3 regions of the Cryobacterium sp. Hz7 genome follow, and region 3 is predicted to be linked to each of the others. Evidence: predicted binding sites of a transcription regulator. Region 3 holds the regulator's gene; each other region holds the start of a gene.

Region 1 (6,927 bases), on a different contig from region 3:
GGGTGCCCAGGACTTCACCCTGCAGCAGGTCGGACGGGGCGGTGCGCCAGTAGAGGTCCTTGTCGGCGTACTTCGTGAAGTCCGCCGAGGTGTTGGCCGGGGAGAACTGCACGACGCCCGCGCCGGTGATCTGGTCGATCACGGTCTTGGAGACGCCGGAGGATGCCGCGCCGATGATGGCGGAAACCTTCTGCGAGAGAAGGTCGGTCACCGAACCGGTCGCGGTGTCCGTCGTGGTGTCGCCGGAGTCACGGAAGATGGCCTCAACGGTCAATCCGAGGTTCGCGTCGTTGATGTCCTTGACGGCCAGGGCGACGCCGGCCTCTTCGGGCGGGCCGAGGAAGGCCAGGGCGCCACTCTGGGGAAGGATGGTGCCGACCTTCAGGGTCAGGTCACGGTCGCCGGCCGTGATGGCCTGGGCGTCTCCGCTCGCGGCGGGGGCTTCCGATGCAGCCGGCTCAGTGGTGTTGCTGCTGCAGCCGGTGAGCAGAAGTGCACTGACGCCGACCAAGGCGACTCCAGTGACGACTGCCCGAACTGAGCGGGAGGCCGAGGCCTTCGCGAATACGCTCATGTTGCTCCTTGGGACTAGGAATGAGAAATGACAGCGGTCGATTGACTGCCGTTCTGTCACATTATTGACAGGAATCGCGCGAAACAAGGCAACCGGGTTACATCCGTGTAACGCAGACCAAATCGTTACGATCGGCGGCCGGTGACGCCCTGATAAGCGATCTGTTGCGCATCAGCCAGCGCGGCCGCACATTCTCCCCAGGATGCGCAGGCGAACGCCCCGGTACTGACCTGGTCGAGAGCGGGCCTGATCGACGCCGCACCGTCGTCTCCGGCCCGTGCTGCGGCCAGGGCGCTCAGGACGACTCCGTCATAGGCTTCACCGCCGCCGGCAGTGTCGACCAGCCCTGGATCGAGGGTGCGCAGGCGCGCAGCGAAGCCGTCACTGGCGGCCAGCGGCGTGCCTCCGTTCGCGAAGTCGCCGAGCCACAGCAGTACCACCGGCGCCGCCGCGACGGCGGCGGCCAGATCGCCCGGCATCGGAACGGTGGCGTCCCACAGCACGACGTCGACGCCACGAGCCAACAAGTCGGTCAGCGACGTCGCCGGGTCGACGGCGGAGTCGCGGTGGATGATCTCGATCGGAGTCCCGAGAATTCGGCCCTGCTCGGTGATCTCCCGGGCGGCCAGTTCGGAGCCGGCCACCTGTGCCGCACCACTGGCCGCCGCCGGGCCCGTCATGGGGAACAGAGTTCCGAGGCGCACGGTCCCGTCACCGGACGGAGCCACCACGACGGACGCGGCGGCAGCGGGCTCGACTGCGGGCGGCGCGACCTCAGCCCTACATCCGGACAGCAGGAGCACGCAGGCGAGCGCCCCGACGAGGATGACGGGCAGGGAAGTCGACGCAGTGCGCATCCGGTGTCCTTTCACATACGAGGTGCGTCCCCGAGCGTAGCGGGGCTCAGACCGGTTCAAGGGACGCACGCCGGGGCGCGCGTCCGGTGAGGACCATGTCGGTCGTGAGAACGACCAGCGCCACCCAGACCAGTGCGAAACCGACCCAGCGCTCGGGCGGCATGGGCTCGAGCAGCACGAAGACGCCGACCAGGAACTGCAGGATCGGAGCGAAGTACTGGATCAGACCCATGTATGTCAGAGGCAGGCGCCGGGCCGCGGCGGCGAAGAACAACAGCGGCACAGCGGTCACAACACCTGCTGCCAGCAGCCCCACGGTATGCCAGATGGACACGCTTCCGAAGGTGAGACCGGAGACAGAGGCCACCACGATCAGCTGCACCACGGCGATGGGTGCGAGCCAGACCGTTTCGAGGGTGAGTCCGGCGACGGCATCGACGTCGCGGCCGACCCTTTTCTTGATCAATCCGTAGAATCCGAACGAGAACGCGAGGATGAGCGACACCCACGGCAGCGAGCCGTAGCCGACGGTGAGCACGACGACGGCCCCGAGGCTGATTCCCACGGCCACCCACTGCAGCAGGCGCAGCCTCTCGCGCAGCAGAATGACGCCGAGGAACACGGTCACGATCGGGTTGATGAAGTAGCCGAGGGCTGCCTCGACCACGTGGCCGCTGAGGGCGGCGAAGACGTAGGTCTGCCAGTTGACGAAGATCAGCAGGCCGGCCAGACCCATGGTGAACACGATGCGAGGCCTCCGCAGCAGCGCGAGGAAGGACTTCCACTTGCGCGTGACCGTGATCAGCAGTGCGCAGAACACCAGGGAGAAGAGAACCCGCCAGGCCACGATCTCGAAGGCACCACTGGGCGCGAGGAGCAGAAAGTAGAGCGGCAGCGTGCCCCAGAGGGTGTAGGCGAGGACCGCGTAGATCAGTCCCTTGCTCTGCTCCGACCGCGCCGGGCGGGCCGCGCGGATTTTCCCGGGTGGAAGAGGGTCTTGCGCCACAGCGGACCTTTCTTAACGACGAATCCCGGATGGCCAGGGCCATCCGGGATTCTATCGTTGCGTGGGTGTGGCTAGCGAACGACGACTGCGAGCACGTCGCGGGCCGACAGGACGAGGAGGTCCTCACCACCGAACTTGACTTCGGTTCCACCGTACTTGGAGTAGATCACCTTGTCGCCGACGGCGACGTCGAGTGGAATGCGGTTGCCGTTGTCGTCAATGCGGCCGGGGCCGACTGCGACAACTTCGCCCTCCTGGGGCTTTTCCTTGGCGGTGTCAGGAATGACCAGACCTGATGCGGTGGTCTGCTCTGCGTCGACCTGCTTGATGACGATGCGATCCTCGAGCGGCTTGATGGAGACCGACACGGTTGACCTCTTTCTTAGCTAAGACATAGTTAGCAGACTCACAGCGAGAGTGCCAAGACGAGTTTAGGGCGCATCTGGCACTCACGCAACGTGAGTGCCAGATGCGTCGTGTTGATAGGTTTACACGATGGAACGCTCAGAGCTCGTCGAGCTGTTATCGCCGGGCGGTTTGCGCCTGCTGGACTCGTTGCCGCCGTACGACGCGGCCGCCGACGTCGTGCGGGTGGTGAGCGAACTCCGCAAGGCCGGACACAGCCCCGAGCTGGTCACCGCGGTGCTCAGCCAGTCCCGGCTCCGAGCCAGGGCCGTGCCCAAGTTCGGCGAGTTCGCCGGCCGCATGCTGTTTACGGAGGCCGGCCTCGAGCAGGCCACCCGGCTGCGGGTGGCGGCGCTGCACGCCGGCCGCTTCGCGGGCGCGTCCCTGAACCGGGTCGTCGACCTCGGCTGCGGCATCGGAGGCGACGCCATGGCCCTGGCCGCCATGGACCTCACGGTGACGGGGGTGGACGCCGACGAGGTGACCGCGACCGTCGCCAGCTACAACCTGGCTCCGTTCGAGAACGCGAGCGTGCTGCACTCGTCCGCGGAAGACGTCGATCTGGCCGGCTTCGACGCCGCCTGGCTCGACCCGGCCCGGCGCACCGCCGGGCACTCCAACACCTCGCGCCTGACCCGGCCGGAGGACTACTCCCCGCACCTCGATTTTGTCTTCGGTCTCAGTGAGCGGATGCCCGTCGGCGTCAAGCTCGGGCCGGGCCACGACCGCGAGCTGATCCCCGCGGAGGCCGAGTCTCAGTGGGTCTCCGTGGACGGCAAGCTCGTGGAGATGGGGCTGTGGTTCGGAGCACTGGCGCGCGCCGGCATTCGTCGCTCCGCCCTGCTGCTCGGCCGGACCGGGATCCACGAACTGACCGCGCCCCACGACAGCACGGATGCCCCGGTGGGAGTGCTGGGCGACTACCTGTACGAGCCGGACGGCGCGATCATCCGTGCCCGTCTGATCGGGGACCTGGCCCGGTCGCTCGACGCGTCGATGCTGAGCGAGGGGATCGCGTACCTCACCTCCGAGACCCTGCAACGCACGCCCTTCGCCACCGCATTCCGGGTGCTCGAGGTGCTGCCGGTCGACGAGAAGAAGCTGCGGCTGGGCCTACAAGAACGCCGCATCGGCACTCTCGAGATCAAGAAACGCGGCGTGGACGTCGACCCGGCCACCCTGCGCACCCGACTGAAGCTCAAAGGCCCCGAGTCGGCGACGCTCGTGCTCACCCGGGCCGCCGGCCACCGGGTGGCTCTGCTGGTGGAGCGGATTCCGCCACTCGACTGAGGCCAGCGGCGAAGGACAGCATGGCTCAGCCGGGCACGACCGTCAGCACCTGTGTGACGATCAACACCCACCCGACCGCGAGGACCAGCCCGGCCAGCCCGGTCCACAGCCCGTAGGCCCACGCGGTGCTGGCACGGCGCTCGGTCACGCGGGCCATCACGGCCAGCACGACCGCGGCCAGGGAGAGCGCCGCACCCCAGACGCCGAAGACCGCGATCAGCAGCCCCAGCAGCCCGAAGACGAGCGATGCGATGGACAGCCCGCCCTGGCCTGCCTGCGCGGTCAGCTCGCTGTCGGTGTAGACGTACGGCACCCATTCGGTAGGGGCTGTGATGGTCGACGCGTAGTCCAGCTCCCCCGGAGCGGGCGCCGGAGGCCGGGTGAGGTCGACCCGGAAGTCATCGTTGCGGGACCAGTCCCGTTCCTCCCCAACCATCCCCGCTGCTATCTTCCGCTCAGTACGACGAGGTGGGGATGGTGGCGAAGAAGACAGACCAGATCACGATACTGACCAGTGCCAGACCGACGCCGATGAACCCCGTGATCAGCCCGGTCAGCCAGAAGCCCCTCGCCTGCGGCTCCTTCGACTTACCGAGGAAGCCCAGGACGACCGCGGCGGCGGGGATGAACAGTCCAAGGATGCCACCCACAATCGGGAGGAACACGATCGGCGAGCCGAGCACGCCGATAACGCCGGCGACCAGCGCCAAGATGCTGAAAATCGGCTGCTTCGCGGCGACCGCACCGAAGGGCGACGAATACGCGTCGCCATGGGCAGGCGCCTGGGTCACCGCCGGGGTGCCGTAGCCGGGCGGCGGGGTCGCGGCGCCGTAGGCGGGCGGGACGGAGGCCGGCGGGGTCGGGCCGTTGTACGCCGGCGGGGCGGCGGACGCCCCCTGCTCGTCGCGCGGGATATCGGGGACCTGCGGCACGTCAGGCACCTCCGGCACGCCGGGCACCTGGGGCACGTCAGGCACGCGGGGCACGTCAGAGTTGCTGGGGTTGTTGGAATCGCTCATGCGAATTCATTCCTTTCCGGACAACGGGGTGGCGTCGCTAATTGCATATCGGGTCACGGGTCATCGACGCGCGGAATTTCTGCCCGTGGCCACCGGGTCAGTAGGTATTGAGCAGGGTCGGGTCGTTCGCGATCGCGATCATCAACGGGATCAGCAGGACGACGGCCAGGAGCTGAGCCGCCAGGCCGGCGTAGCCGACAATGAGGCCGGCAATCGCGAGTCCCCGTCCCTTTTCTCCAGTCTTCCCGATCTGGCTCAGACTGATGTGGCCGGTGATGATGCCGACCAGGGAGATCCCGAGCACCGAGGTCACGAGCGACACAATGGACAGCACGTTGTACTTCTCGGACGGGCCCTGCGGCGCGTAGGACTGGGGGTAGCCCGGCTGGGCGTAGGCCGGAGCGGCCTGCGCCGCCGGCGGCTGGAACTTGGGCGGGTTAACCGGCGGCTCGTTGGGGTCGGTCATGTCGATTGCTCCTTCGGGAATGGTGCATCTGAGCTGCCAATCTGGCTCCCAGTCGGACAAGGTGTTGATCGCACGAACAAACGTCGCCTGCCGAAGCCAGAATACCCGTCCGGTGGCGAAATACCGGTGGGAGGGGGTTTCAGACCTGGATCTCGGAGACCGGAAGGGTGGAGTCCGCCCCGAACTCCAGTGACGAAGGCGCATGTCCGGCCATGATCAGCTGCGCCCCGAGGGCCGCGATCATGGCACCGTTGTCGGTGCAGAGCGACAGAGGCGGGATGCGCAGGGCGATGCCGGCGGCATCCGTGCGCTCCTGGGCCACCTGACGCAGCCGGGCGTTGGCGATCACGCCGCCCCCGAGCAGGAGCCTCGGCACACCGAGGTCGACGCAGGCCGCGACTGACTTGGTCAGGAGGATGTCGACGACCGCCTCTCGGAAACTGGCGGCCACGTCGGCCAGCGGCACCGACTCATCCGCGTCGCGTCTCTGCTCGACCCAGCGCGCGACCGAGGTCTTGAGCCCGGAGAACGAGAAGTCGTACCGGTGTTTCGCCATGTCCTTGGGCTGGCTGAGACCGCGGGGGAAACGGATGGCGGCGGGATTGCCTTCCCGCGCGGCCCGGTCGATCTGGGGTCCGCCCGGGTAGGGCAGGCCGAGCAGGCGGGCCACCTTGTCGAAGGCCTCGCCGGCCGCGTCGTCGATGGTCTCGCCGAGCAGTTCGACGTCGGAGACCAGATCGCGCACCAGCAGCAGTGAGGTGTGACCGCCGCTGACGAGGAGCGCAACGGTGGGGTATTCCAGCGGCTTCGTGGAGTCGTCTGCGCCGAGTCGAAGCACATCGGCCCCGACGTGACCGACGAGGTGGTTGACCGCGTAGATCGGTTTGCCGAGCGAGATGGCGAGTGCCTTGGCCGCGCCGACCCCGACCATGAGCGCGCCGGCCAGACCGGGGCCGCAGGTCACGGCCACCGCATCGATGTCCTCCAAACGGATGCCGGCCTCCAGCGCGGCCGCCCGGATCGCCGGAACGAGCTCCTCAAGGTGTGCGCGCGCGGCCACCTCCGGCACGACTCCGCCGTAGCGGGCGTGTTCGTCCATCGACGACGCGATCGTGTTGGAGAGCAGGGTGGTTCCGCGCACGATTCCGATTCCGGTCTCGTCGCAGGAGGTCTCGATGCCGAGCACGAGCGGGTTGGCGCGGTTCTGCGCGGTCATCGCGTTCAGGGTGGTCTGCGCGTTCAGGGCGGTCATTCGGTGGCCTCCAGTGCGGCCTCTGCCGGTGTCATCTGCATCTCGGCGTCAGGCACGT
Region 2 (6,927 bases), on a different contig from region 3:
ACAGAGCGTAGTTCTGGAAGACCATGGCGATGTCGCGGTCTTTTGGCGGGACATCCGTCACGTTGCGCTCACCGATGAAGATGTTGCCGTCGTTGACTTCTTCAAGGCCGGCGAGCATGCGCAGGGACGTGGACTTGCCGCAGCCGGACGGGCCGACCAGTACGAGAAACTCGCCGTCGGCAACCGACAGGTCGAGCTTGTCAACGGCGGGAATAGAGGAACCCGGATACAGGCGGGTCGCCTTGTCGAACGTGACTGAAGCCATGGTTGATTACTCCTTCACCGGCAGGTACGTGCCGGACGATCCGTTGTGATGGGTTATTACGCCTGACACGCGTCATGTGCGTCAGGTCAACTTTCTAAGTATGTCATGTCGGGGGATCGCTGCGACGGCGGGAATTCTGCGGCGGAGCCCGCCCACAGGCCCCGTCTGGACGTTTCCCAGAAAGGGGACCTACTATTTGGGAGGCATTCGCAAATGGCTTGCCTCTGCACTAACTACTCGGAGCGAGCATTCATGACTATTGGCGGATCGGGCGACAGCCGTCCCTCAAAGAATCAGCGACGTGACGCGGTGCGCACCAAGGCCAAGCGGATCCGCGAGGAGCAGAAGAAGAAGGACCGCCGTTACCGGGTCGCCCTGCGCAGCGGAATCGCCGTCGCCGGCGTCGCCATTGCCGCGGTCATCGCCGTGGTCATCATCAACTCGATTCCCCCGGTCGGCCCCGGTCCGGCGAACATGGCCAGTGACGGCGTGCTGATCTCCGAGGGGATGACCCCGGTCACGACCTCTGCACTCCAGCCCGAGGCCAAGCCGATACCGTCCAAGCCGGATGCGACCGGCACGGTCGCCGACATTCGCGTCTACGCCGACTACCTCTGTCCGTTCTGCAGCGAGTTCGATGCCGCCAACAGTGACCAGATCAGCCAGTGGGTCACGTCGGGTGCCGCGACCGTGGAGATCCACCCGGTTTCGATCCTGACCCACAAGTCCTCCGGCACGAAATACTCGCTTCGGGCTGCGAACGCCGCTGCATGTGTGGCCAATTACTCCCCCGCAAACTTCTACGACTTCAACGCCATCCTGTTCCAGGAACAGCCCAAGGAGGGCACTGCCGGTCACGACGACGCGGCCATCAAGGGCCTCGTGAAGGACGCCGGCGTGAGCGACCGGGTGTCGCAGATTAACGCGTGCATTGACGATACGACCTTCAAATCGTGGGTCATCGCATCCACCGACCGGGCTCTGTCCGGTCCGTTGCCGAACACCGAGGTCGAGGCCATCACCGGCACACCCACCGTGCTCGTCAACGGAAAGCAGTACGTCGGCGCACTCGACGACCCGAGGGAGTTCGCGGCCTTCGTGCTACAGGCGGCTGGCGCGACCTACTCCACCTCGACGCCGACCCCCGAGCCGGCACCGGCAGGGTAGTCGCCCCGCTTCGATGGCGGCACAGCACGGGTTCGTCATTTAGAATGATTAGTCAAGGCGTCAATCGCCTCATGCCGGCCTGGCGCAATTGGTAGCGCACCACTCTTGTAAAGTGGGGGTTACGGGTTCAAGTCCCGTGGCCGGCCCTGTTCTCTCATCGCTTCAGATCGTGATTCTCTCGGTGACGGTTTCCTCGAGGGCGCTGAGAAAATCCGTCGGATCGATCGGCGAGCGCACGCCCGGTTTTGCATCGGCCGGAATGCCCCCGACGTACAGCCAGCCGAGCAATTCTTCCGAGGCCGCGAGGCCGTGGGTTTCGTTCACCGGCTGCGTGCGGGCCAGGGCGCCGGAACGCCACATGACGCCCCAGCCCTGGGCGGCGAGGAGAAGGCTCAGCATGTGGGCGACACCGGCCGCGACGGCGTCCTGTTCCCAGACCGCCACCGTGTCGCTTTCGCGACGGCTCGCGACCACGGCGATCAGAAGTTCGGCGCGCAGCGGCTTAGCGGCCAGCCTGGCGGCTTCGGCGCCGTTCAGGCCGGCGGCCTCGACCATGGCCTCGCCCAGGCGGCGCCGGGCGTCACCGCGCAACTCGATCAGCCGCCACGGACGCAGAGCGCCATGGTCGGCGACACGGGCCGCGACAGCCACCAAAGGCAGCAGTTCCGCATGGCTCGGTGCCTGCCCGGTGACCTTGGAGTGGGAGCGTCGATGATTGACCGTATCAAGGAGGTCGGGCAACGCTTACTCGACCGGCTTGAAATTGAGCGAGATGGAGTTCATGCAGTACCGGTCGCCGGTGGGCGTTCCGAATCCGTCGTCGAAAACGTGGCCCAGGTGAGAGCCGCACTTAGCACAGCGCACCTCGGTGCGCACAACCCCGAGGGTGCGGTCTTCGAGGAGTTCAACGGCCTCGGGACGCACCGATTCGTAGAAGCTCGGCCAGCCGCAACCGGAGTCGAACTTCGTGCCGCTTTTGAACAGCTCGGCATTGCAAGCCCCGCAGGTGTAAATCCCGGAGCGGCCCTCATCGAGGAGCTCGCCGGCCCACGCCCGCTCGGTGGCGGCGCCGCGCAGTACGGCGTACTGCTCGGGGCTCAGCTCCGCGCGCCACTGCGCATCCGACTTCTCGACCTCGTAGTCCATGTTCCGTTCCTTCCTGCTCGACCCCGGAGAGGCCGAAATCTGTCCGTATCAACACTAAACTCGCCAGACCGCGGTGGTATTCCTCGATCAGGAGCCCGGCAGGATTTTCCACCTTGGACAGCACGGCCAACGGCCCAGCGAGTACGCAGGCATCGACAATTAGGATTGCAGAGATCGAGGGAGGTGGCACGTGGACGGAGCTCCCGGCTCGTCGACTCCCGCGGAGCCTGCCTCGGAGTCCTCCTCGCCGGCAGGCTTGTCCGCGCGCGACCGGTTGATCCTCGCCTTCGAGCGGCAGTGGTGGAAGCATGCCGGCGCCAAGGAACAGGCGATCCGGGCCGAGTTCGGCCTCTCGGCCGCCCGGTACTATCAACTACTGGGGGTTGTGATCGACTCGCCGCTGGCCCTGGCCCACGACCCGATGCTGGTGAAACGCCTGCAGCGGCTGCGCGACGCCCGGTCGCAGGCAAGGGGCCGCCGGTCGCTACAGTCCACCGATTGACTCCCTGACCTGCACCCTTCCCGTGTCTCATCACCACTACAAAGGATCTGACCAGCCTCACGATGCCGAATTCCTACGCTAAAGACCGCTTCGACCACTTCCCGCACTTCCTGGAGCGGGTGGGGGCCCACCGCGCGCCCGGCAAGAAAGGGCGCGGCTGGGTCGCAGTGTGGTGGTCTCTTGGCGCAACCGTGCTGCTAGTCGGAATCGGAGTCGTCGGCCTGGCCGTCCTGAACAACAACCTGAACTTCGGGTTGCCGGGCACGGCGACGACTGCTGACAGCACGGTTGAGCCGAGCGCCACTCCGAGTGACACTCCGGCGCCGGTGCCGACGCCGGCCGCGACCGTGGACCCTGACTCGACCGTGACCGTTTTGAACGGGACCGCCGGCGAGGGGATCGCCCGGTCCGTTGGCGATCTCCTCGAGGCGGAGGGCTGGACGATCGAAGAGCTGGACAACGCGAGCACGGAGGATGTGCAGACGACGACGGTTTACTACGCCGACGCGGCCCTGGAGGGAGCGGCCCGCGGAGTCGCGGAGTCACTGCCCGGCTCGGAGGTGCTGCTTTCAAGCGATTTCGCCGATTCCGCAGCGGACCTGACCGTTGTTGTCGGCGCCGACTACGAGCCGGCCGAATAGCCGTCGCCTATACGTCCGGCGCTCGCGCGTCAACCCCCTTTCGTTCTTCCGGAGCTTCCGTAAATTGGGCGTTGGTCCCTCATTTTGTTTGACCGGGCGTTCTCGCAGGAGACGTATTCCATCGGTCGAATGCAATGGACGCAATCCTTGCGCCAGGCCCGGTACGGCCAGCGGGCGCGTGTCGACGAATTCACAGCAACAAGGAGTTATACATGGCGAACGGAACCGTCAAATGGTTCAACGCTGAAAAGGGTTTCGGCTTCATCACCGTCGATGGAGGTGGCCAGGACGTCTTCGTCCACTACTCGGCCATCGACATGCACGGCTACAAGGTTCTGGAAGAGGGACAGCACGTCATCTTCGAACTGGGTACAGGGGCAAAGGGGCCCCAGGCAGAAGCGGTTCGTCCGATCTGATCCAGCGGGGGATGTTCCAGCGGTCGACCGCAGGGTCGGGTCGCTCCCAGGCATGTGTGCGCGGCAGTGCAGCCGCGTTAGGGTTTGGGGCGTGACAACGAAAATAGTGGTTCAAGCGCAGCGACGAAGTGCGGCACCGAGAATCCGGTCCATCCGGATGCTCGGGGTCGTCCTTCTGCCGCCCCTTCTGCTGGTCTCCGCATGCGCCAGTGACGCGCCGAAGCCGCCGGCAAGCTCGACCAGCACGCCCTGGAACTCCACCTTCGAGTCGGCCGCAGACCCGGCGGTCGCCCCATTGCGTGGCACGAGTGTGCCGGCCGGGAGCCTCCAGAACCCTGCCCTCTCGGTGAAGATCGACAACCACGAAGCGGCCAGGCCGCAGCTCTCTCTCGAGCGCGCCGACATCGTCCTCGAAGAACTGGTCGAGGGCGGGCTGACCCGTTATGTCGCGGTCTGGCATTCCGACGTGCCTGAACTCGTCGGGCCGGTGCGATCGATCCGACCCATGGACCCGGACATCATCGCGCCCTTCGGCGGAATCGCGGCTTATTCCGGCGGCCAACAGAAATTCATCGACCTGATGGACGCGACGGATGTCGTCAGCGCCGCTTTCGATACCGACGACACCGGCCTCTTCGCGCGTTCGGATGACCGGGAAGCCCCGCACAACGTCATCCTCCAGGCCTCAGCGCTCGTCGCGCGGAACGCCACCGTGCCGCCGCCGAACCAGCAATTTGCCTACTCCGCGACCGTGCAGGGATCGTCCGCGGCCGTCGACGGCGCGCCCGTCGCGGCGATCAACTCCACCTTCTCCACCGCCCGTTGGCCCGGCTGGACGTGGGATGCGGCCGGTGCTGCCTACCTGCGCTCGCAGGAGGGCGCACCTGACCTCGACGCCACCGGTGCGCAGCTGCGGGCGACCAACGTCCTGGTCCTGCGGGTCGCGATCGACGGCACCTACGGAGATGTTCCCACGACGACAATGATCGGTTCGGGGGAAGCCTGGGTGTCGGCCGGCGGCAAGTCCGTGCATGCGGTCTGGTCCAAGGCCGACCAGACCGCCCCCATCCGTCTCGTCGATGACTTCGGCGTGACGATTCGTCTCGCCGCCGGTAACACCTGGATCGAGCTGGTGCCGTCGGACCGAGGCACGGTTGTGCTGGTGCCGTAGCCGCGGCCGCGGCACCTTGCCGTTCACTTGCACTCTCGACCCCAGAGTGCCAGAATCTACTTGGCACTCTCTCTGTTTGAGTGCCAACCCATCACCGTTTTGGTAACGTCCGGGAGGGACGAGAAACACATATGGCAAAGATCATTGCTTTCAACGAAGAGGCCCGTCGCGGCCTTGAGCGTGGCCTGAACATCCTCGCTGACACTGTCAAGGTCACCCTCGGCCCGCGCGGACGTAACGTGGTGCTGGAAAAGAAGTGGGGCGCTCCCACGATCACCAACGATGGCGTGTCCATCGCCAAGGAGATCGAACTCGACGACCCGTACGAGAAGATCGGTGCCGAGCTCGTCAAGGAGGTCGCCAAGAAGACCGATGACGTCGCGGGCGACGGAACCACCACCGCCACCGTCCTGGCTCAGGCGCTCGTTCGTGAAGGCCTGCGCAACGTCGCGGCCGGAGCAGACCCGATCAGCCTCAAGCGTGGCATCGAGAAGGCCACGGCCGCCGTGATCGCTGAGCTCATCGCCAACGCCAAAGAGGTCGAGACCAAGGAAGAGATCGCGGCCACCGCTTCCATCTCCGCCGGTGACGCCGAAATCGGCGCCATCATCGCCGAGGCCATCGACAAGGTCGGCAAGGAGGGTGTTGTCACCGTCGAGGAGTCGAACACTCTCGGCACCGAGCTCGAGCTCACCGAGGGCATGCGCTTCGACAAGGGCTTCCTGTCCGCCTACTTCGTGACCGACCCCGACCGTCAGGAAGCGGTCTTCGAAGACCCCTACATCCTGATCGTCAACTCCAAGGTCTCCAACATCAAGGACCTGCTCCCCATCGTGGACAAGGTCATCCAGACCGGCAAGCAGCTCCTCATCATCGCCGAGGACGTCGACGGCGAGGCCTTGGCCACGCTCGTGGTGAACAAGATCCGCGGAATCTTCAAGTCGGTCGCCGTCAAGGCTCCCGGCTTCGGCGACCGTCGCAAGGCCCAGCTGCAGGACATCGCCATCCTCACCGGTGGACAGGTCATCAGCGAAGAGGTCGGTCTCAAGCTCGAGAACGTCACGCTTGACCTCCTCGGCAACGCGCGCAAGATCGTCATCACCAAGGACGAGACCACCATCGTCGAAGGCGCCGGAGACCCCGAAGCCATCGCCGGACGTGTCCAGCAGATCCGCAGCGAGATCGAAAACACCGACAGTGACTACGACCGCGAGAAGCTCCAGGAGCGCCTCGCCAAGCTCGCCGGCGGAGTCGCAGTCATCAAGGCCGGCGCCGCGACGGAGGTTGAGCTCAAGGAGCGCAAGCACCGCATCGAGGATGCCGTCCGCAACGCGAAGGCTGCCGTCGAAGAGGGCATCGTCGCCGGTGGTGGCGTTGCGCTGATCCAGGCCGGCAAGACCGCGTTCGAGAAGCTCGAGCTGGTCGGCGACGAGGCAACGGGAGCGAACATCGTCAAGGTTGCCATCGACGCTCCACTCAAGCAGATCGCCCTCAACGCCGGCATGGAGCCGGGCGTTGTCGCCGACAAGGTGCGCAACCTGCCGATCGGTTGGGGCCTCAACGCCGCGACCGGTGAGTACGTCGACATGCTCGCCGCCGGAATCAATGACCCGGTGAAG
Region 3 (6,927 bases):
ATCTCTATCTTAAGCTCACGCGCTACCAGCGGCCGAGCGTCACGTTCAGGATGGAGAGGGCGGCCGGGCCGGCGGTGGAGGTGCGCAGCACATTGTCGCCCAGGCGCACCCGGGTGGCGCCTGCCTGCTCGAGCAGGGTCAGCTCGGCCGGGGAGATGCCGCCCTCGGGTCCGACGACGAGCAGGATATCCCGGTCGTCGGTCGGCGCCGCCTGCGAGGTCAACCGTTCGCTCGCGGTGGGCTCCAGCAGCAGCATCCGGGTAGTGCCGGCCAGCTCGGCCAGCATTTTGGTGCTCGCCGGTTCCCCGACCGTGGGCAGCCACGCGCGAATCGACTGTTTCGAGGCCTCGCGCACGATGCTGGACCAGCGATCCCGGCCCTTCTTGATTTTGGCTCCCTCCCAGCGCGTCACGGAGCGGGATGCGGCCCACGGGATCACCCCGTCGATGCCGAGCTCCGTGGCCGCCTGCACAGCCAGTTCGTCCCGGTCTCCCTTGGCGAGAGCCTGGACCAGACGGATGCGCGGCGTCAGCAGCGCGGTCACGGTCACCGTCTCGACGCGCAGGGTCAGCAGCCGCGCATCTGCGTCAACGACGGTGGCGGCGAGCATGAGCCCGGCCCCGTTCCCGATCTGCAGGCGCTCGCCCGGGCGCACCCGGCTGACGGTGACCGCGTGCCGGGCCTCGGCGCCACCGATGCCGACGACCGCCCCCGGCACGCAATCGGCGGCGTGGAGCGCCTCATCGATGAAGAAGTGTGCCATCGACGCCTAGCCGCGAAACCGATCGCGCAGCTTGGCGAAAAGTCCCTGCTGAAAGGCGCTGAGGGCAGGAACCGGCGCCTTGTGGCGGGCCGCAAAGGCCTCGATCAGCTCCCGCTCCTTGTGGTCGAGACGGGTCGGTGTGACCACGTGCACGCCGACCTTCAGGTCGCCGCGTCCGTTCCCGCGCAGACGGGTTACGCCGCGGTCCTTGACCGTGATGATCTCGGCGCTCTGCGTGCCCGGCCTGAGCTCGACCTCGATGTCGCCATCGAGCGCCTTGACGGTCGCGGATCTGCCGAGGATGGCATCCGTCATCGGCACCTCGAGGGTGCAGAGCAGGTCGTCGCCGTCACGGCTGAACACGTCGTGGTGGCGCACCTTCATCTCAAGGTAGAGGTCGCCGTTGGGACCGCCGGCCGGACCAGCCTCGCCGCTGCCGGGCATCTGCAGGCGCAGGCCCGTGTCGACCCCCGCCGGGATGTCGACGGGGACCGTGCGACGCGCTCGCACGCGGCCCTGGCCCTGGCAGGTGACGCAGGGAGTGGCGATGATCGTGCCGTAGCCGCGGCAGGAACCGCAGGGGCTGCTCGTCATGACATTGCCGAGCAGCGACCGCACGGCGCGCTGGATGGTGCCGGTGCCGTGGCAGATGTCGCAGGTGACGGGCGCGGTGCCCGGCTGGCAGCACGTGCCGCTGCAGGTCGCGCACATGATGGCCGTGTCGACCTCGAGCTCCCGGTGCGTGCCGAAGATGATCTCATCGAGGTCGAGGTCGACCCGGATCAGGGCATCCTGGCCGCGCTCACGGCGCGACCGAGGCCCGCGGCTGGATCCCCCGCCGCCGAAGAAGGTCTCGAAAATGTCGCCGAAGTTGCCGAAGTTGCCGTCGAAACCGGCGCCTCCGCCGCCGCCCGAGCGGCCGTTGCCGCCACGGTCGTAGTTGTCGCGTTGCTTGACGTCGCTGAGCACGTCGTAGGCGTGCGTGACGGATTTGAAGCGCTCGGATGCATCCGCGCCCGGGTTCACGTCGGGGTGCAGCTGCCGGGCCAGCCTGCGGTAGGCCTTCTTGATCTCGTCGGTCGAGGCGTCGCGGGCAACGCCGAGTACTTCGTAATGGTCAGCCAAAGCTGGCTCTCCTAGGTCTGTTCTGAAATGTGGTGTTCCGCCGGCTTCTCGGCCGAGGGGAACTGGTCAATTCTCGCCGAGAAGGCGTGAAAGGTAGCGGGCGACCGCACGGACGGCCGCCATGTTGTTCGAGTAGTCCATCCGAGTGGGGCCGAGTACGCCGAGGCGCGCCAGGTTGCCGCCCTGCGAGGAGTAGCCGCTGGTGAGCACGGATGTCTCGGCCAGACCGAACGGGGCATTCTCCCGGCCGATACTGACGGACACGCCGTGCTGGTCAGAGGCCATCTCGCCGAACAGCCGCAGAAGCACGACCTGTTCCTCGATGGCCTCGAGCACCGGGAAAATGCTGCCGGTGAAGTCTTCCTCGGTGCGCACGAGGTTGGCGGCGCCGGCCATCACGAGCCGGTCCTGCCTGTTCGCGCCGACCTGGTCCCGCAGGGTGCCGGTGATCAGATCCACCGCCTCCTGCTGCTCGAGCGGGCCGAGGCCGGAGCCGGCGGTGAGAGAGCTGCCGGTAAGGGTGCTGGCGGCCTCGCTCATGCCGAGCCCGACCAGGGCAGAATTCAGCCGGGTGCGCAGTTCGATCAGAACGGGTTCAGCCAGAGGCCGGGGCAGGTCGACGACGCGTTGCTCGACCCGTCCGGCATCCGTGATCAGAACCGACAGGAGGCGAGTCTCGGACAGGGGCACCAGTTCGATGTGGCGCACCTTCGCGCGGGACAGCGACGGATACTGCACCAGGGCGACCTGATGGGTGAGCTGCGAGAGCAGCCGCACGCTGCGGGCCAGCACCTCGTCAAGGTCGGCCGACTGACCGAGGAACGTCTCGATGGCTTGGCGCTGCGCCGCCGAGAGCGGGCGCAGATCGGCGAGATGGTCGACGAACAGGCGGTAGCCCTTATCGGTGGGGATGCGGCCCGACGAGGTGTGCGGAGCCGCGATCAACTCTTCCTCTTCGAGCAGGGCCATGTCGTTGCGGATCGTGGCCGCCGAGACCCCGAAGGAATGCCGGTCGACGATAGATTTGGAACCGACGGGTTCGCGGGAGGCTACATAGTCCTGAACGATCACACGCAGGACTTCGAGACTGCGATCGGACACCATGGCGCTCGCCTCCTCCCAGCGTCGCGAGTGCAGCATCGATTGGCACTCGCGGTATGTGACTGCCAATCATACCGCGACCGGCTGGGCTTACCCATTGCTCCCCAATGTTGGGGCGCAGTAACTTAGGCATGTAGCACCTCTTCCCCGGTGCACTGAAAGGCATGATCATGAGTAATTTCACTGGTCCCGGACCCGATGATCCGTACCAGGGCCAACGGCCGCCGCAACCGCCCTACCAGCCTGCCGCCCCGGGACCGTCGGCACCCCTGACGGAGGCGGATGACCGCCAATGGGCGTCCCTCGCACATCTGGGCGGGATCCTCATGTTCGTGCCGTCCCTGGTGCTGTGGCTGCTCTTCAAAGACCGCGGACCTCTGACCAGCGTCGAGGCGAAGGAAGCGCTCAACTTTCAGATCACGCTTCTGATCGGCTACTTCGCGATCAACTTTTTTGCGACGGTTATCGGCTTCCTCACATTCGGCATCGGCGGCGTCATCGGCGGTCTCGCCTGGGTGCTGTACATCCTCGGTGTTGTCTTCTCGGTGCTCGGCTACCTCCAGGCGAAGGACGGCAACCACTACCGGTACCCGTTCGCCCTGCGCCTGATCAAGTAGCCCGGCGCACTCGGTTTTTCTTCAGAAGGAGCACCAATGACCAATTCCACCCCACCACCGCCCGCCAACCCGAACCAGGCTCCCACCCCGATGAACCCGGCCGACGAAAAACTGTGGGCCACCCTCGTGCACGTCGGCGGCATTCTGTTCTATTTCGTGCCGGCCCTGATCGGCTACATCGTGCTCAAGGACCGCGGCCCGTTCATCCGGGCACACACCGCGACCGCACTGAACTTCCAGCTCACGCTCCTGATCGCCTACGCGGTCGGCGGCGTCCTGACGATCATCCTCGTCGGCTACCTCGTTCTCCTGGCTGCCTCCGTTCTGATGGTCGTGTTCGGCATCATGGCCGCCTTGGCCGCAAACCGGGGCGAGTACTACACGTATCCGCTGTCGATCAAGTTCGTGAACTGAGTTCAGTCGGCGAGCAGGCGGCGCACGACGGCATCCGCCAGGAGGCGTCCTCTGAGGGTCAGTTCGATCGAACCGAAGAGGGCTGCTTTCGCGTCGATGAGTTCGTCGGCGATGAGTCCCGCCACCTCGTGGCGCCTGAGCGGGCTGAGCGAGTCGATGGGGATACCCTCGCGGATTCGGGTGAGCAAGAGCACCCGCTCCACCTCCTGAGTGGCCGCATCGAGGGTCTCCCGCCCGGCAGCCGGTGAGTCGCCGGCGCGAATCCGATCGCCGTAGGCCGACGGATGCTTGACGTTCCACCAGCGCACCCCACCGATGTGGCTGTGGGCTCCGGGCCCCACACCCCACCAGTCCTGGCTGCGCCAGTAGGCGAGGTTGTGGCGCGAGCGGTGCGCGTCATCCGTCGCCCAGTTGCTGACCTCATACCAGCCGTAGCCTGCCGAGGACAGTAGGTCGTCGGCCAGCTCATAGAACTCGGCCTGAACGTCGTCATCGACAGGGGCCAGTTCGCCGCGCTTGATCTGGCGGGCCAGCTTGGTGCCCTCCTCGACGATAAGCGAGTAGGCGCTGACGTGGGTGGGAGCCTGCCGGATGGCGTGCTCGAGGCTGGTGCGCCAATCGACGAGGGTCTCCCCCGGTGTGCCGTAGATCAGGTCGAGGGACACGTCGAGGCCGGCCTCGCGCGCCCACTGCACCACAAGCGGCACCCGCTCGGGGTCGTGGGTGCGCTCGAGGGTGGCCAGCACGCTCGGTACCGCGGACTGCATGCCGAAGGACACCCGGGTGAAGCCGGAGTCGGCGAGGCGGCCGAGGTAGGCGGCGTCGACGGAGTCGGGGTTCGCCTCGGTGGTCACCTCGGCGCCGGGTGCGATCCCCCAGGTGGAGCGCACGGCCTCCAGCATCCGCACCAGGTCGTCGGCCGGGAGCAGGGTGGGGGTGCCGCCGCCGAAGAAGACGGTCGCCGCCTGGCGGGCCGGCACGCCCGACTGAGTCAGGATCCGGCCAGCCGACTGGACCTCGGTGATCGCCTGGCCGGCATAGTCATGCTGGCTTGCGCCCCGCAACTCGGTGGCGGTATAGGTGTTGAAGTCGCAGTAGCCGCAGCGGACCCGGCAGAACGGCACGTGCAGGTAGACGCCGAAATCGCGCTGGGCTGCTCCCACGGCGGCCGAGGCCGGCAGCAGTCCGTCGCTGGGTGCGGAGTCGCCGAGGGGAAGGGCACTGCCCATGCGGTTAGACCGCGCCGATCGGATGCAGCGCGCGTAGGTACCGAGCGGTGATTTTGGCCTGTTGCCGCCGCACGAACGGCCAGCCCAGCCGGTAGAACCAGTTGCCGGGGCGGGAGAAGGCGCGGATGGTCAGCCAGACCGAGTCGTCCTCGCGTCTGTCGACGATGAACGATTCCTCGCCGCTGGCCGGGTGCCCGGCCATGGTGCCGTATGCGAAGCCGAGGCGGTCGGGTTCATCGATCACGTAGACCACGCGCACGGGGGCGTCGATGGTGAAGGGGCCTAACTTGCTCGTGAGGTGCGCGGACATGCCGTTGACGATGTAGGGCGTGCCGTCCTCGGCGAAGACGGCCTCGTCCGGCTCGGGCTTCTGGTCGCGGGCGGCCTGGCCGTCGGCGTCGAAGACGAGTCCCGTGTACTGCTGGCCGGTGCCGTCCAGCAGGTCGGTGACGGTCATTCCGCTCCCCCGCTGCACGCCCCAGGTCATCAGCGACTTCGAGGCCAGCTGGAAGCGCTCCTCACCGCTGCCAAGGCGCACGGTGCGCTCGAGGGGCCGGTAGCCCTTGGGTGGGAACCGGAGCAGGTCAGGGGCGAGGGTGCCGCCGATGGACGCGTAGGTGACGGCGGTATCGGTGAAGGTGGCGCGGCGCATCCGTCTACTTCTTCTTCGGGGGCTCGTCACCGGACAGGGCGGCGATGAACGCCTCCTGGGGAACCTCGACCCGGCCGACCATCTTCATGCGCTTCTTGCCCTCCTTCTGCTTCTCCAGCAGCTTGCGCTTGCGGGAGATGTCGCCGCCGTAGCACTTGGCGAGAACATCCTTGCGGATGGCACTGATGGACTCGCGGGCGATGATGCGGGCGCCGATCGCGGCCTGGATGGGCACGTCGAACTGCTGGCGCGGGATGAGCTTGCGCAGCCTTCCCGTCATCAGCACGCCGTAGTCGTAGGCCTTGTCGCGGTGCACAATCGCGCTGAACGCGTCGACCTGTTCGCCCTGCAGCAGGATGTCGACCTTGACCAGGTCGGCCTCCTGAGAGCCGATGGGTTCGTAGTCGAGCGAGCCGTAGCCGGCGGTGCGGCTCTTGAGATTGTCGAAGAAGTCGAACACGATCTCACCGAGCGGCATCGTGTAGCGGATCTCGACCCGGTCCTCGCCGAGGTAGTCCATGCCGAGCAGGGTGCCGCGGCGGCTCTGGCAGAGTTCCATGATCACGCCGACGTAGTCCTTGGGTGCGAGGATGGCCGCCTTCACGATCGGCTCCTCGACCTTGGCGATCTTCCCGTTCGGGAACTCGCTCGGGTTGGTGACCGTGACAGACTTCTTGTCGTCGGTGGTGACCTCGTAGATCACGCTGGGCGCCGTGGTGATCAGGTCGAGGCCGAACTCTCGGTCGAGCCGCTCGGTGATGATTTCCAGGTGCAGCAGCCCGAGGAAACCACAGCGGAAACCGAAACCGAGGGCGACGGATGTCTCGGGCTCGTACACGAGGGACGCGTCGGAGAGCTTGAGCTTGTCGAGGGCCTCCCGGAGGGCCGGGTAGTCGCTGCCGTCGATCGGGTAGAGGCCCGAGAAGACCATGGGCTTCGGCTCGGTGTAGCCCGGAAGGGCGACGGTGGCGGGGCGGAGCGCGGTGGTCACCGTGTCGCCGACCTTCGACTGGCGCACATCCTTCA

The links. The regulator HrcA, encoded in region 3, represses chaperone genes, less so after heat shock. The targets are predictions, from matches to a motif close to TTNGCACTCGNNNNNNNCGAGTGCNAA.
Region 1: a site for HrcA is predicted at 2,880-2,906, ahead of groES (co-chaperone GroES). Genes of this name have one in related genera too.
Region 2: a site for HrcA is predicted at 5,369-5,395, ahead of groL (chaperonin GroEL). Genes of this name have one in related genera too.

What each region holds. Positions count from the first base shown of each region.
Region 1 is NZ_SOFB01000048.1:93,254-100,180, reverse strand. It holds gene E3N86_RS10240 (ABC transporter substrate-binding protein) at 1-574, opposite strand, end outside; gene E3N86_RS10235 (ABC transporter substrate-binding protein) at 700-1,431, opposite strand; gene rarD (EamA family transporter RarD) at 1,478-2,407, opposite strand; gene groES (co-chaperone GroES) at 2,509-2,805, opposite strand; gene E3N86_RS10220 (methyltransferase domain-containing protein) at 2,933-4,132, shown strand; gene E3N86_RS10215 (DUF4190 domain-containing protein) at 4,158-4,568, opposite strand; gene E3N86_RS10210 (DUF4190 domain-containing protein) at 4,588-5,151, opposite strand; gene E3N86_RS16850 (DUF4190 domain-containing protein) at 5,249-5,617, opposite strand; gene tsaD (tRNA (adenosine(37)-N6)-threonylcarbamoyltransferase complex transferase subunit TsaD) at 5,757-6,869, opposite strand; gene rimI (ribosomal protein S18-alanine N-acetyltransferase) at 6,866-6,927, opposite strand, start outside.
Region 2 is NZ_SOFB01000009.1:93,597-100,523, forward strand. It holds gene E3N86_RS01695 (ABC transporter ATP-binding protein) at 1-265, opposite strand, end outside; gene E3N86_RS01700 (thioredoxin domain-containing protein) at 518-1,432, shown strand; tRNA gene E3N86_RS01705 (tRNA-Thr) at 1,506-1,578, shown strand; gene E3N86_RS01710 (nitroreductase family protein) at 1,595-2,173, opposite strand; gene msrB (peptide-methionine (R)-S-oxide reductase MsrB) at 2,177-2,578, opposite strand; gene E3N86_RS01720 (DUF3263 domain-containing protein) at 2,769-3,080, shown strand; gene E3N86_RS01725 (LytR C-terminal domain-containing protein) at 3,143-3,721, shown strand; gene E3N86_RS01730 (cold-shock protein) at 3,934-4,137, shown strand; gene E3N86_RS01735 (DUF3048 domain-containing protein) at 4,229-5,308, shown strand; gene groL (chaperonin GroEL) at 5,440-6,927, shown strand, end outside.
Region 3 is NZ_SOFB01000049.1:277,046-283,972, reverse strand. It holds gene E3N86_RS11590 (16S rRNA (uracil(1498)-N(3))-methyltransferase) at 23-763, opposite strand; gene dnaJ (molecular chaperone DnaJ) at 770-1,888, opposite strand; gene hrcA (heat-inducible transcriptional repressor HrcA) at 1,955-2,992, opposite strand; gene E3N86_RS11575 (DUF4870 domain-containing protein) at 3,160-3,606, shown strand; gene E3N86_RS11570 (DUF4870 domain-containing protein) at 3,643-4,020, shown strand; gene hemW (radical SAM family heme chaperone HemW) at 4,023-5,249, opposite strand; gene E3N86_RS11560 (DUF1990 family protein) at 5,254-5,901, opposite strand; gene lepA (translation elongation factor 4) at 5,906-6,927, opposite strand, start outside.